Regions from separate parts of the Sodalis sp. RH15 genome, predicted to be linked through region 3. Evidence: predicted binding sites of a transcription regulator. Region 3 holds the regulator's gene; each other region holds the start of a gene.
What was found. Region 3 encodes LexA, which represses DNA repair genes until DNA is damaged. Its sites were predicted from a motif close to TNCTGTATGTACATACAGNA; they were not measured.

Region 1 (3,281 bases), 1.7 Mb from region 3:
CGAACTGTTCAATGACATATTTCACCGCCCATTCCGCTACCGATCCGCCGTCGATTTGTGCAAACAGCTCGCGCTTGAGGCGGGCATCGTTAAGCAAATGGGAATAAAGATCGAAGATGGCCGCGCTGTCTTGCTGGGCGCTGGCGTTAAAACGTTTGCTGAAACGGCGAAATTCCGCCGCCGCCTCGCCAAGGGCAAAGGTCAGCCGCTCCCGTTCCAGGGCGCTGTCCAGTGACGACGCCGGAAAGACCTGATCCAGAGACGGCTGGCTGGTATCCACCCAGCCCTGGGCGATAGCCACCCCCGGCGCGGCCGCCAGCGCGCGGATACGTGTCTGGCGATACTGGCCGAACAGGGCGTTCAACTGGGACTGCGAAAGAATGCCGGCCATTTGCGTGGCCAGCGTCACCATAAACGACTCTTCGCTTTCATCGAACTGGCGATGTTCGCGCTGCTGCACCACTAGCACGCCCAGCAGTTGGCGGCGATGGATAATCGGTACGCCGAGGAAGGAACGAAAACGTTCTTCTTTTACGGCGGGGATGTATTGAAAACTGGGATGGGTATGGGCATCGGCCAGGTTGATGGGTTCCGCCAGCCGTCCCACCAGCCCGACGATCCCTTGGTCGAATGCCAACGTGATGGTGCGCCCGCGCGGTTTCTGTAAACCGCGCGTAGCCATAAGGTAGTAGCAGCGACGATCGTTGTCCGCCAGATAAACCGAGCAAACCTCAGTGTTCATCGCCAGACAGGTTTCATTAACCAGGATATCCAGCGTATCCGACAAACGCGGCGCGGCGGCAACCTTCTCAACGATCTCTCGTAAACGCGTGAGCATGTTCTGCGTAGCTCATCCCCTCTTTCGTCGATAAGCAGGACAAGACCGTTGCGGAGCGCCTTCCTGCAACGGCATGACAGTGGTAGAGAATTCTTTCATGACCCGGCGGTAAACGTCCCTCTTGAACGAAACCACCTGGCGGACAGGGTACCAAAAGCTGACCCAGCGCCAGCCATCAAATTCAGGTGTGCCCCCGCGCTGCATATTGATATCGGCGTCCTGACACATAATCTGTAGCAAAAACCACTTTTGCTTTTGCCCGATACAGACCGGCTTTGTGTCCCAGCGAACCAGCCGCTTTGGCAGTTTGTAACGCAGCCAGTTGCGGGTAGCGGCGAGTATGCGCACATCTTTGCGACTTAATCCCACCTCTTCGAACAATTCACGGTACATTGCCTGCTCAGCGGTCTCGCCGGCATTAATGCCGCCCTGGGGGAATTGCCATGAGTGTTGTCCGTAGCGCCTGGCCCACAAGACCTGTCCGTCACGATTACAGATTACGATACCAACATTCGGGCGGTAGCCATCATCATCGATCACTGGACTACCTCGATTACTTATAGTGCAAACATGACTTGATTGTTTCACATCCCCTCAATAGGGTAAACCACTGCTTTTCAGTAAGTCCGGCCTCAATCGCGGTTTCAGCGGGATTTGGCGGCCAGGTTATCAACAGTTTCGAACCGCGCCGTATGGCTTTATGCACTTTTTCTGTGGATAGTACTGTGCAGAACGCTGAATTAGTAGGGGAAAACTTTTAGCCAACCCTTCGGGAAACGAATTCCCGGCGGAGAAATCCTTTGGGATTTCATGCGGCTAAGGATCCCATGCCGCCACGACGGGATCCATCGGGATCTTGTGGCTTCATTCCGGGGGCCGGTAAGGCTAAAAATCAGTCAATGCTGGTTTTATCCACAATTTCGTGGATAAATCACTGCCATATCGGAACAAACCAGCAATATAACAGGCCGTCAAGGCTGTAAATAGCTACAGTAGTGAGTTTTTATTAAGGTTATCCCATAAATCTGTGGATAACCTGGTGTAAGATCCTGTTCATTGTTCTCCTCTACTGGTGCACAACCCTTTTGCTTACCGTTGTAGAGTTCAGATAATGGAATAAAAATAATAGAAAAATCATGCTATTATTAATGGCGTCAATTTATATGATCATTAAATACGGCTCATTGAAAATGACAGCCTAGTTTTTAAACACCATGCGGATAACACAGCGATGACCCTGCCGTTGGTTTCAACCCTCGTGACGCCGCCGGTCAATGAAGTTGAATTATTGGCCCGCGCCAGTGCCCTGGCGGGTTATACCCTGGGTGAGCTGGCAACCCATGCCGGACTGGTGCTGCCCGCCAATCTCAAGCGCGACAAAGGCTGGATCGGCGTGCTGCTGGAGCGTTATCTCGGTGCCAGCGCCGGCAGCAAACCGGAACAAGACTTTGCCGATATCGGCGTTGAACTCAAGACCATCCCGGTGGATAGCGCGGGAAGGCCGCTGGAAACCACCTTTGTCTGCGTGGCGCCCCTCACCGGCAATAGCGGCGTCACCTGGGAAACCAGCCATGTACGCTATAAGCTGGCGCGGGTGCTGTGGATACCGGTGGAAGGCAGCCGGGATATTCCGTTGGCCGCGCGCCGGGTCGGCACGCCGTTGCTGTGGAGCCCTGACGCCCAAGAAGAGCTGAGGCTAAAGCAGGACTGGGAGGAATTGATGGATCTTATCGTATTGGGGCAGGTGGAAAAAATCACTGCCCGGCACGGCGAGGTTCTGCAGCTGCGTCCCAAAGCCGCTAATAGCCGGGCTCTTACCGCCGCCATCGGCGAATTCGGGCAGCCGATCATGACCTTGCCTAGGGGATTCTACCTGAAGAAAACCTTCACCGGCCCGCTGCTGGCCCGGCATTTCCTGATTTAGACAGTCATTGCCTGCCCGCGGGCATTCAGTATTGTTTATACCCATCATCTTTCACGTTACAGCTGTGTTGGCTGCAGTATGAAATCTTTTGGGTATATACTATTCGTTTAATATTCGTTTAGGTTGTTAACTCTTTATGTTTGATTGGATCCTGGACCCCAACGCGTGGCTGGCGCTGGGCACCCTGACTATCTTGGAAATCGTCCTTGGTATCGACAATATCATTTTCCTTTCTCTGGTAGTCGCCAAGCTTCCCCCTGCCCAGCAAGGCAAAGCTCGCGGCATGGGGCTGTTCGGCGCCATGGTGATGCGGTTATGTCTGCTGGCATCTATTTCCTGGGTGATCCGTTTAACGTTTCCCCTGTTCACCGTTCTGGGCAACGCCATCTCCCTGCGGGATTTGATTCTCATGCTCGGCGGGTTGTTCCTGATTTGGAAATCCAGCAAGGAAATCCACCAGTCGCTGGAAGGGAGCGAAGAGGCGCAAAACAGCCGCGTCAGCTCCTTTACCGGCGCCAT
Region 2 (3,281 bases), 2.4 Mb from region 3:
CGCTGGGCCTGCTGCGCCATGAACGCCTGGTGCAGTTCCACCTGCTGGTGGGCCTGTTCATCGTCGGATAGCGCCGGATGGGATTTGGCCGCGTCGCTTTGCGCCAGGCCATGGGTGTGGTCCGCGGCCCGCTGCGACGGCAATTTGATGCCGTATGACGCCAGTTCGCGCCGCGTCGGGATCCGCACCGGGTTCGGGCGCGGCAGCTCGGGGCCGATGCCTTGCTTGACCTGCGGGTTGCCATCGCTGATGGCGCTGAAGGCGGGCATAAAGGTCAGCGAGGCGGCGCTGTGATCCACCGGCACGGCGCCCTCGCCAGGCAATTGTCCGCTGCTTTGCTGCCCCACGCTGAAATCATAGGGGGTATGGGCGCTATCCTGGCTGGCGGCCAGCCAGTTGCCCATCCGGGGACCGTCGTCGTCATCGGCGAAGTCACTTTGCGCGGCGGGAGGAACGGACTGGCCGCCCGGAAGCTCAAAGCGGTATTGCGGTACGGCCTCTTGCGCCGCCGTCACGGGGGCTGCGGTTGACGGCGCGGCGGGAACAATAGCCTCCGGTGTCTGAAGCGCGGCGCTCGTCCGGTCGCCTGGCGCAATAGCGGCCTGCCCCGCCAGCGGTGCGGCGGCGAAAGAGACATCAGGGGCCGCAAGCGCGGCGTTCGCCGGCCCGGCTTGCGCACCGGCCGCCGGCGCAGCGATATCCGCACCGGCGGCCGGCATGGCCACCGCCGCCGCGCTGCCGGCATCCGTCACGGCGCGCGGGGAGAACAGCGGATCGCTGCCGTCCTCACCCTCCGCAGGCCGGTTGCTCGATGCCGTAGCGGGATTATCCCCCGCCTCATCCTCGTCCTCATAGTCCTCATCGTAATACTCTTCCTCGCGGCGGGAACGATTAGACATAAAAGTCAGGCTGCCCAGCAGCACGCCGCCGATTTTTTCAGCGATCGTCAGCCAGGACCAGCCGGTGAACAAGGTCAACCCCGCGGCCCAGACGCACAGCAGCGTCAGCGTGGCGCCGATACCGTTGAACCAGGGTGACATGGCGTTGTCCAGCAGGCTGCCAATCACCCCGCCGGAAGCGAAATAATAGAGATCGTCCACATTGAGCGCGGCCAGGCCGCAGGAGGTCAGTATCAGCGCCAGGGTGCCGATAAGGCGCAGCGCCAAGGCAAAATAATCCACATAGTCCTGCACCTCCCGCTGACGGAAAGAGTTCCAGCAGAAGATCAGCATAATCGGCGGCAGCGCGTATGCCAGCACGCCGAAGGTGAAAAACAGCGTATCGGCAAACCACGCCCCAACGCCGCCCCCCAGATTATGGATAGGCCCATGCCAGGCCGTTTGCGACCAACTGGGATCGGACGGATCGAAGCTGACCAGGGAAATCATCAAATAGAGGGCAAAAATAGCCATGACTATGAGGACGGCCTCGAGTAACCTGCGGCCGCTGCTCATTTTTTTTAACGTAACGTCTTTATCTTCTGTATATTCCTGGCTCAAGAAAGGCTCTCCAGGTTTCTCAACCGGTATAACAACAGCGCCGACGTGCTGGCCGGCGCCGAGACTGTATGAATCCACAGGAGTGTAACCTTAAAAGCAGTCTTTTGCACCTGTGGTGTTTCTTAACGCGTTTTGATGACCAATCTGTTGCTTTGTTTCACTTCTTCCATCACCACATAGGTCCGGGTATCGTTAACCCCCGGCAACCGCAGCAATGTTTCACCCAGCAGCTTGCGATACGCCGACATATCCGGCACCCGCGTTTTCAGCAGGTAGTCAAAATCCCCCGACACCAGATGGCATTCCTGAATTTCTTCCAGCTTTTGTACAGCGGTATTGAATTGCTCAAACACATCGGGCGCGCCCCGATTAAGGGTTATCTCAACGAAAACCAGTAAAGACGCATCCAGATAATGCGGATTAAGCAAAGCGGTATAACCCTGAATGAAACCCTGACGCTCGAGACGACGCACCCGTTCCAGACAAGGGGTCGGTGATAGTCCTACCCGTTTCGAAAGTTCGACGTTCGAGATCCGTCCATCCTTTTGCAGTTCGTTAAGGATGTTGCGGTCGATACGATCGAGATCTTTTCCCGGGCGTTTTTTATTGTCTACCATTATTATTGTCTCTCTTCATTCCTTCCCTGCACTTGCCATACCCCTGCCGACTTCAATGTTTCAGGGTTTGCTTTAAAGACCTGCTGTTTGTTTTATTCTAAGGTCTGCCATTTCCACTGCCGCGCACGCTGTCTGTCCAAACCGCGACAGCGGCAGAAGAGAATTCTGCCTGGAAGAAATTTACCGGCTGAACATGCGGCCTATCGGCGGCTCCGCCGACCATCCGAATGGCGATTAACCGAATCGACACCAACCGAATAATTTCTTCTTACCTGATGTTTTCGCAAAAGCACAGCGGATTGTCAAAGTAAAACAACAAAAATCAGAACAACATGCCGATAAAATCGGGTGTAGGGCCCTTGGCAGGGGGTAAAAAAGCTTTATTTACCCGATCATGCCCTGATGGAGCATTAAAACGCCGTAGAGATAGGACATAACAATGATAATAATCGCTAATGGCTTTTTGCATTCTTTTCTTAATCTGGTAATTTTCTTACAATCGGATAGCTAAATCAGTGCGGCTAAAATGAGGAAACCATGTCAACGGTGAAACACAGTAAATTACTTATCCTGGGATCGGGCCCGGCGGGTTATACCGCTGCGGTTTATGCCGCGCGGGCCAACCTCAACCCAGTTCTTATCACCGGTATGGAGCAAGGCGGCCAATTGACCACCACCACCGAGGTGGAAAACTGGCCGGGGGATCCGGAAGGCCTGACCGGTCCCTTGCTGATGGAACGCATGTACGCCCACGCAGCCAAATTCAACACCGAAATCATCTTCGACCATATCAGCCAGGTGGAACTTAAAGAGCGGCCGTTTCGCCTGACGGGCGATAACGGTGTTTATACCTGCGACGCGTTGATTATCGCCACCGGCGCCTCCGCGCGCTATCTGGGCCTGCCCTCTGAAGAGGCGTTCAAGGGCAAAGGCGTGTCGGCCTGCGCCACCTGCGACGGCTTTTTCTATCGCAACCAGAAAGTGGCGGTGGTGGGCGGCGGGAATACCGCGGTGGAGGAGGCGCTGTATCTGTCGAATATTGCCGCCGAAGTGCACCTGATTCATCGCCGCGATACGTTCCGTTCTGAAAAAATCCTCATCGACCGGCTGATGGAGAAAGTTAAAAACGGCAATATCGTTCTGCATCCCGACCGGACGCTGGAGG
Region 3 (3,281 bases):
GTTCAGCAGCCGCAGCTGCGGAGCCGGTTGGTTGGGCTGTGCTTCACGGCCCGGGGCGCGTCCGAACATCACGGAAACCGGCACCATTTGTACATCGAGCTGGGGGTTGTTACGGTGTAAGTCCAGGTAATTGTGGAATAACTTGACGGATTCCGGCTTCTCGGTGAAGTAGGAGAAAACCCGCGGACCATCGTTAATAAAGACATAACGCGGCAGCGTTACCCCGTCAATTTCCAGGGGAATCAGCGGATCCGGCAGTTGGAGCTTTAAGCACTGCCCGCGCAGGGTAAGCAAATCCGCTTTGGAATTATAAGGTAACACGTACATCATGGCCCGCATGGGATCCAGACCGGTTTCTTCCCGTGGATTCGCGGGGATTACCTTACTTCTCACCAGCAATTTTATTGGCAAATCCAATAACGCATAATAAATGTTACGCCAACCTGACATATCTGTGTGAAGCCTCTTGTTAGCATTGCGGCACAAGAATACCAGAAACTGCGCAACAGATCTGTGGTGATGAGAACGCAAAGAACCGGTAATATGGGCGCAATTTTCCTCAAGCGCGCAAATGTATGGCAAACCAAATCAGTGGACTTAAACGTATCTATAACGCCATGGGATATTCATTAAAAGGATTATCAGCGGCCTGGCGTCATGAAGCGGCTTTTCGGCAGGAAGCGGTAATAGCCATCCTTGCCATCGTACTTGCATATTATCTCGAATCCGACGCTATTTCGCGTATTTTATTGATTGGCTCGGTGTGGCTGGTATTGGTGATGGAAACGATAAACAGCGCCATAGAAGCGGTGGTGGACCGCATCGGGCCAGAGCTGCACCCCCTCTCGGGACGGGCAAAGGATCTCGGGTCGGCTGCGGTTGCGCTGGCCATCATATTGGCGGCCTGGGTCTGGATAACCTTGCTGTGGCGACTATTTCGATGATGGCTTCTTTTAACCGTTGTTAAATTCAGCCGTTTTTATTACGTTTTGCCACACATGAGGTTTTCAATTGGGCTCGACCTGTATATACTCACATGAAGACTGTATAAACAAACAGGGGACGGAATGAAAGCGTTAACCGCCAGACAACAAGAGGTTTTTGACCTTATCCGCGATCATATATCGCAAACCGGCATGCCGCCGACACGCGCGGAGATCGCCCAACAGCTGGGGTTTCGCTCACCCAATGCCGCCGAGGAGCACCTTAAGGCGCTGGCGCGAAAAGGGGCGATTGAGATTGTCTCCGGCGCTTCCCGCGGGATCCGTTTACTGATTGAGGAAGAAAGCGGTTTGCCTCTGATTGGCCGCGTGGCGGCGGGCGAGCCATTGCTGGCGGAGCAGCATATCGAAAGCCATTACAAAGTCGATCCTGATTTGTTCAAACCCCATGCGGACTTTTTGCTGCGCGTCAGCGGCATGTCAATGAAAGACATCGGCATCATGGATGGTGATTTGCTGGCGGTGCACAAAACGCAGGATGCCCGTAATGGCCAGGTGATTGTCGCGCGGATTAACGATGAAGTGACGGTAAAACGCCTGAGAAGACAAGGCAATATCGTTGAGCTGTTACCTGAAAACAGTGATTTCTCCCCCATCGTGGTGGATTTACGCCAGCAGGAGCTTACTATCGAAGGATTGGCGGTAGGTGTCATTCGCAACGGCAATTGGATCTGAGCCTTTGTCTGGACCCGCTTTGATCTGTTGGTGACTCTAGGTAGCGTATTCTCCCCCGGTTTGGTTTTCGGCGTCCTTTATCAGCTTCGGCGGCCGCAGATTTATTGGGGGAGCTGTGGCGCGTCGTTTTGTTCCGTTCAATAACCTTTTTGCATCTTTTCTTGCCTCGCTTTTTTCAATACTTGCCGTCATTAATCGCTGTTCCCGCCAGCTATCCGCGTCAAAGCACAAGTGAAGTTTATACATATTTTGTTACATTTATCGTCAATCTAATTTCCTCCGCTACCTGCTGTTTTATATCGCCTTATGGTAAAAAACGCGGGAATTACCGTCCATATGACGTCAAATCCTCTGCCAAATAAACCTTTCGCCAAACGCACTGCTATACTTAATCTCATAGGGTTAGCTTATAGATTAACGATGTCAGACGTTTTCTTTAACGAATCCGATTATTCATTAACCGCTGCAAAAGGTTAATGATTAAAATTCCTCACCAAACGATAGCGAAGGAGTTTTACAATGAATACTGACCAAGCAAGCGGCAACTGGAAGCAATTCAAGGGTAAAATGAAAGAACAATGGGGCAAACTCACCGATGATGATTTGACCGTTGTTGAAGGGAAGCGTGACCAGTTAATCGGTAAAATTCAAGAGCGTTATGGTTACGGCAAAGAAGCAGCAGAAAAGGAAGTTTCGAACTGGGAAACCCAGAATAAATATCGCTGGTAGCGATGTAACGTGGTAGCCCGCTATTACGTTGGTTACCCGGAATAATCAGATTAATGTTCCTACCCAAAGGTACAAGGATGTACCACCTGCCTAATCACATCCTTAAACTAATCTACTAAAAATTTTAATGCCTTCCTATTTAACTATTACCTCTTTTTGATCCCAATGCTATGGTCGTGTCCGCAATTATGCAGCCGATCGCAGGATTGCACTTCGGAACACTTGAGGCAAAAACCATGGGCTTCCACCACGTTATGCCGCATGGCAAAACCCGCTGACCGGGCCATGCGTTGTAGAATCTCCTCAATCCCCTCGGTGGATTGCTCCGTGACCTGGCCGCAGCGATCGCAGATAAAAAAAGCCGAGGTATGGCTAGGCTCTTCAAAATGATGGCACAAGACAAAGCTGTTGGTTGACTCGACGCGATGTATAAATCCCTGCTCCATGAGAAAATCCAGTGCGCGATATATAGTCGGCGGTTTAGCCTGGGGTTCTGAGGCCCGTAACAGATCAAGCAGATCGTAGGCGCTAATTGCCCCCTCCTGCTGCGTCATCAGGCGCAATACTTCGAGCCGCTGCGGCGTCAGGCGTACATTCCGTTGTTCACACAATTGTTCAGCTTGACTGAGCAATTGCGAACTAGTCATGCTTTTCATAGGGAACCCCCGTAGCTTATCTATCCATCATCTTATCATGATGACGATAAAATACCGAATCTAGGGATGTAAGCCGAGCGAGGCTATAGCATTCCCGGCTAACGGTCAGCAAAACAGGGCAGAGAAGAGCTTTTATGCTGTCAGGCGTGGCGACATATTTATTTCCCGGGGAGGGTGGCTGTTGATGCCTTCCGTAACGCTATTGGCGATGGTAATCAGG

Region 1: mutH (DNA mismatch repair endonuclease MutH) is a predicted target of LexA. The motif match lies at 1,814-1,833, and genes of this name have one in related genera.
Region 2: ACL2XO_RS09595 (DNA translocase FtsK 4TM domain-containing protein) is a predicted target of LexA. The motif match lies at 1,562-1,581, and genes of this name have one in related genera.

Annotation. Positions count from the first base shown of each region.
Region 1 is NZ_CP178738.1:1,336,012-1,339,292, reverse strand. It holds gene ptsP (phosphoenolpyruvate--protein phosphotransferase) at 1-838, opposite strand, end outside; gene rppH (RNA pyrophosphohydrolase) at 851-1,378, opposite strand; gene mutH (DNA mismatch repair endonuclease MutH) at 2,070-2,762, shown strand; gene ACL2XO_RS06330 (TerC family protein) at 2,899-3,281, shown strand, end outside.
Region 2 is NZ_CP178738.1:2,047,561-2,050,841, reverse strand. It holds gene ACL2XO_RS09595 (DNA translocase FtsK 4TM domain-containing protein) at 1-1,499, opposite strand, end outside; gene lrp (leucine-responsive transcriptional regulator Lrp) at 1,622-2,116, opposite strand; gene trxB (thioredoxin-disulfide reductase) at 2,654-3,281, shown strand, end outside.
Region 3 is NZ_CP178738.1:5,876,908-5,880,188, reverse strand. It holds gene plsB (glycerol-3-phosphate 1-O-acyltransferase PlsB) at 1-450, opposite strand, end outside; gene ACL2XO_RS26595 (diacylglycerol kinase) at 576-944, shown strand; gene lexA (transcriptional repressor LexA) at 1,068-1,676, shown strand; gene ACL2XO_RS26585 (CsbD family protein) at 2,196-2,405, shown strand; gene zur (zinc uptake transcriptional repressor Zur) at 2,552-3,061, opposite strand; gene rcsA (transcriptional regulator RcsA) at 3,194-3,281, opposite strand, start outside.